2 regions of the Arthrobacter sp. D3-18 genome follow, and region 1 is predicted to be linked to the other one. Evidence: riboswitches for the same ligand, from Rfam matches in the RefSeq annotation. Region 1 holds a riboswitch; the other holds the start of a gene.
The links. A riboswitch is a leader RNA that binds a small molecule or an ion and turns the genes downstream of it on or off. The one in region 1 is predicted to bind S-adenosylmethionine.
Positions count from the first base shown of each region.

Region 1 (2,195 bases):
GCTGCTGCTGGGTGTTGGATCGCTTGCCCTGATCTGGATCCCCAGGCTGCTGAAGTGGAAGGTACCCGGCGTCCTGCTGGCCGTGGTCGCCTCCTGTCTCGCCACGGCGTTCTTGGGACTGAACGACGACGTCAAGGTCACCGGAGTCTTACCCCAAGGCCTCCCGATGCCCGCTCTCGGCGGCATTGGCTGGGCAGACGCAGTGGCCCTGCTTCCCGCGGCCGCGGGTATTGCCCTCATGGCCTTCGCGGACACCGGCGTCCTTTCGCAAACGCTGGCGGCCAAGGAAGGAAAGAAGGTCTCTGGCAACAGGGAAATGGCAGCCCTCGGAGCGGCCAATGCTGCCACGGGCCTGCTGGGCGGATTCCCCATCTCCGGCAGTACATCGAGGACCCCCGTAGCCGTGGATGCCGGTGCCAAGTCCCAGATGACCGGCGTGGTGGGTTCAGTGCTGGTACTGGCGTTCATGCTGCTCGCTCCCGGAGTGACCGAGTACCTACCCTCCGCAACCTTGGCCGCCGTCGTGATCGCTGCCGCAATCGCGCTGGCGGACCCGGCGGGCGTCCGGCGGCTCCTGAGCATGAGCAGGAGCGAATCCGTGGTGATGCTGGCGGCATTCCTGGGCGTCCTCACGGTGGGTGTCCTCCAAGGGATCGTGGTGGCAATTGTTCTGGCACTCTTGGACTTCGTTCGCCGCGCGTGGGACCCCTACCGCACTGAACTCGGTTCACAGGAGGGACGCCCCGGTTACCACGACCTCGCACGCCACCCGGAAGGCGAACGCATCCCGGGACTCCTGATCCTCCGCTTCGATGCACCGCTGTTCTTCGGCAATGGACAGGTCCTTGCAAGCTTTGTCCGGGAGCAACTGGACGAAACTTCGGATGAAATCTCCCACGTAATCCTGGCTGCAGAACCCATCACAGGCATCGATACCACCGCTTTGGACGACCTCGTCACACTGGATGAATGGTTGGCCCGTCACGGTGTGGATCTGGTGTTCGCCGAGCTCAAAGGCCCTGTGAAGGACAAGTTGATCCGACTCGGAACGGCAGCCCGTTTCACGCCGGACCACTTCTTTTCCACGGTGGGTGCCGCCGTCCGCGCGCTCAAGGACGAAGAGTGAAGCGGCCGCCGATTACGCAACATGACGACGGCCCAGCCGCCCGCAAGTGCGGCCGGATGCCCGTGGATGTTACGTTTTTCTTGAGTAATGAGCACCAGCGCAAAGCCCTGACTTGCTGGTCGGCAACCCTCTCTCCGGCGGGGTGCCTCAGGTGACTACTCGGCGTATCGACAATTCGTACTGCAAGCGTGACTGAGGAGCACCAGCTATGCCTGAACCCACTGAAGAAAAACTCTCCTACCGCCTGGTGACAGGTCCTGATACCCGCGACTTCTGCGAGCGCATCCACAATGCCCTCGCCGAAGGCTATGTCCTCCACGGCAGCCCGGCAGCTACGTTCAACGGCACCGACGTCATCGTCGCCCAAGCCGTTGTCCTGCCAACCGCGATCGCCACCGCGGATGCCGCCGTTGCGAACGCCGTTGATCAGCTGGAGAACTACGACGACGAAGAAGCGTTCGAGGGCCACGCATGAGCTACGCAGGTGACCTGACCCCGCACGACGCGTGGGCCAAACTTCAAGAAGGCGCCATTCTGGTTGACGTCCGGACCGAGGGCGAATGGGCCCACATCGGCATCCCGGATACCAAAGCCACCGAGAACGACCCCCTGTTCATCCAATGGAACTTGGCCGGCGGCATTCCGAACTCCCGTTTCATTGAGGACCTTCAGCAGCAAGCTCCCGAGGACGACGGCGTTGAGCTGGTGTTCCTGTGCCGTTCAGGGCAACGCTCCATTTCGGCGGCCATCGCCGCCACACAGGCAGGCTTTACTGCCTTCAACGTTCTTGAGGGCTTCGAAGGCGAACCGGACCGCTACGGCGAGCGCACCGTCAACGGATGGAAGAATCGCGGCCTGCCAACGAATCTGGGGACCGAGTAAGTGACTTTCAATCCCGACGCCACTGGCTGGAGCCCTGACACCCAGGCCGTACGCGGTGGCCTTGACCGTACCAACTTCCAGGAAACGTCCGAGCCCGTTTTCCTGAACTCCGGCTTCGTCTACGAATCTGCCGCCGCAGCGGAGCGCGCCTTCACCGGCGAGGACGAACGATTCGTCTACTCCCGCT
Region 1 covers NZ_CP096440.1:546,779-548,973, reverse strand. Annotated here, with positions in the region: gene M1D89_RS04620 (SulP family inorganic anion transporter) at 2-1,126, shown strand; SAM riboswitch class IV at 1,210-1,321, shown strand; gene M1D89_RS04615 (DUF1737 domain-containing protein) at 1,335-1,601, shown strand; gene M1D89_RS04610 (rhodanese-like domain-containing protein) at 1,598-2,008, shown strand; gene M1D89_RS04605 (O-succinylhomoserine sulfhydrylase) at 2,009-2,195, shown strand, end outside.

Region 2 (2,195 bases), 1.7 Mb from region 1:
GGCTGAGTCGCGGCGTTTTCGGCGGCTGCTGATTCGGGGGTTGGGTCCGGAGCGGAGCTCGACGAACTATGGGATTCCTGGTGCATCTGCACTTTGTCTCCTGTGCTTGGTGGGGTAGTTGCGGCCCCATTGCACGCCCCACACTACCGCTTATCCGCGCGGATTTTTGGCTGGTATTCCGTAACTGGAATGTTCGGTGCACCGTAATTTCCTTGACCCTCGCCTGTGCCGGTGCTCAGATGGAAGGACAGGGGTGGGACCCTCCCGCCACTGGATTCCTGCATTCGGGTCAACGGGCTGAAGCGCCCACCAGAACAGGCCCAAGAGACGGAGGTTGCACCATGAACACCACCGAATCACACGCCAACTACCCGGAACGGACAACCATTGAGTCCGACCCGGCCTACGACTACGCCGAAGACCAGGAAGTGGACGAGCCCTGGGTGGAGGAAGTCGACGTCCCCGAGGACGACGAACGCGTTGTCCCCCTTGACGAAACCGAAGAGTTCCGCGAGGAAGACGAGGAAATCTAAGCCTGTTCCTCGTGCCTCAGTGTGAAGTGACGTTGGAGGCCCGCCCGTTTGCCGACGGCGGCAACAGTCACCGTTAGGGTCTTGGACGACTCACACCAGCTCGTCGGCCGGACGGCTTGCGCCAACGCCTGCGCGATAAGTTGCGGTTGGGCATGTCTGAACTGCTCGGTTCCAGCCTTGGCAGTGATGGTCACCGTGCCCAGGAAGAGGTCGACGGCGGGAATCACCGCCACTGTTCGTGTGGCGGTTTTGGCGAGGGTGCGCGCTGACGTTGTGTTTACCTGAGTGGTATCGCCTTGGTACGGCAAGGGACTGCTCCTTGGGGGAGTGCTCTTGCCCGCTCGGTTGTCTCTGGTCCGGGACGGGCCGCTTCCTCATCCGAACCACCCGTGAACATGGGGTTGGTGTGTGGCCAGTCGGAGCTTGGCACCACATCTCTTGAAGCTGGGACCACCCTATCCCATAGCTGTCCGGGCCCCGTTGGGGGGTGTGGTGTGTTGTTGTGGGGCCTGCTGTGTTGCGGGGCCTGCTGTGTTGCGGGGCCTGCTGTGCGCGCTTTGGGGTGGTTTTGGTGTGTAGAGCGGGCCTTCCAACTGGTGGGGTGTGTTGCGGGGCCCGGTGTGCGCGCTTTGGGGTGGTTTTGGTGTGTAGAGCGGGCCTTCCAACGGAGGGTGTGCGTTGTGGGGCCTGCTTTGCGCGCTTTGGGGTGGTTTTGGTGTGTAGAGCGGGCCTTCCAACGCATGCTTCCCGGACATAACGCAACGGCGGCGCCGCCCCGAAAAGGGGAGGCGCCGCCGTCGAACCTTACTTGTTTCCTGAACCTTGCTTAGTGCCAGCCTAGGAAGCGGGGGTGGTGAGCTCTTCCTCGGCCACTCGGGTGCCGGCAACGCGGTCCGTCCAAGCCTTCATGACTGCCGGATCCGTGGGCTTGCTCGCCAAGGAGACCACAACGTACACCAAAGCCGAGGCAATCAAACCGAAGTAGATGGGTTCGTTGGCGTAGATGCCATCGAGGGGAACTTCGGCGTTGATCTCAAGGATGATCATGGTTCCGAGGGTTATCACTGATCCTGCCGCCATGGACCATGCAGCCGCGATGCCTGTTCCACGCTTCCAGACCAAGCCGCCGATGATGGCTACGAGGAGGCCACCAACCAGGATGTCGTAGGCAATGGTCAGTGCGGCCACCACATCCTTGGTGGAGATGGCGATGATGATTGCAACGATACCCAGTCCGAGGACCCAGTAACGGTTGGCCTTGACGTCGTGCTCAGGGTTGTCGGAGTCGGAGGTGTCTACCTTCTTGCCGAACCAGCTGGCAACGAAAGGCATAACGTCTGCGCGGGCAACTGTTGCTGCAGCAATCAGTGCGCCTGACGCCGTGGACATCATGGCGGCCACAGCTGCCGCAAGCACCAAGCCGCCGATGCCGATGGGCAGGAGCCGGGTAGCGACCTCTGCGTAGACGTCGTCCTTGGCAGCGATTTCGACGCCGGAGAGGGCCACGCTGGCGGCCATGCCGATGAGGGCGCCTGCGAAGCCGTAGAGGATGCAGTAGACGCCAGCGGTAGCGCCGCCCCAACGGGCAACCGTGGGGGTCTTGGCGGTGAACACGCGCTGCCAGATGTCCTGGCCGATGAGGAGGCCAAGGGTGTAAACGAC
Region 2 covers NZ_CP096440.1:3,453,138-3,455,332, reverse strand. Annotated here, with positions in the region: gene M1D89_RS17985 (VIT1/CCC1 transporter family protein) at 1-86, opposite strand, end outside; gene M1D89_RS17980 (hypothetical protein) at 342-533, shown strand; gene M1D89_RS17975 (hypothetical protein) at 530-841, opposite strand; SAM riboswitch class IV at 858-977, opposite strand; gene M1D89_RS17970 (sodium:solute symporter family protein) at 1,371-2,195, opposite strand, start outside.
Region 2: it holds a riboswitch for S-adenosylmethionine, as region 1 does, so the genes downstream of both, M1D89_RS17975 (hypothetical protein) here and M1D89_RS04615 (DUF1737 domain-containing protein) in region 1, are expected to answer to the same signal.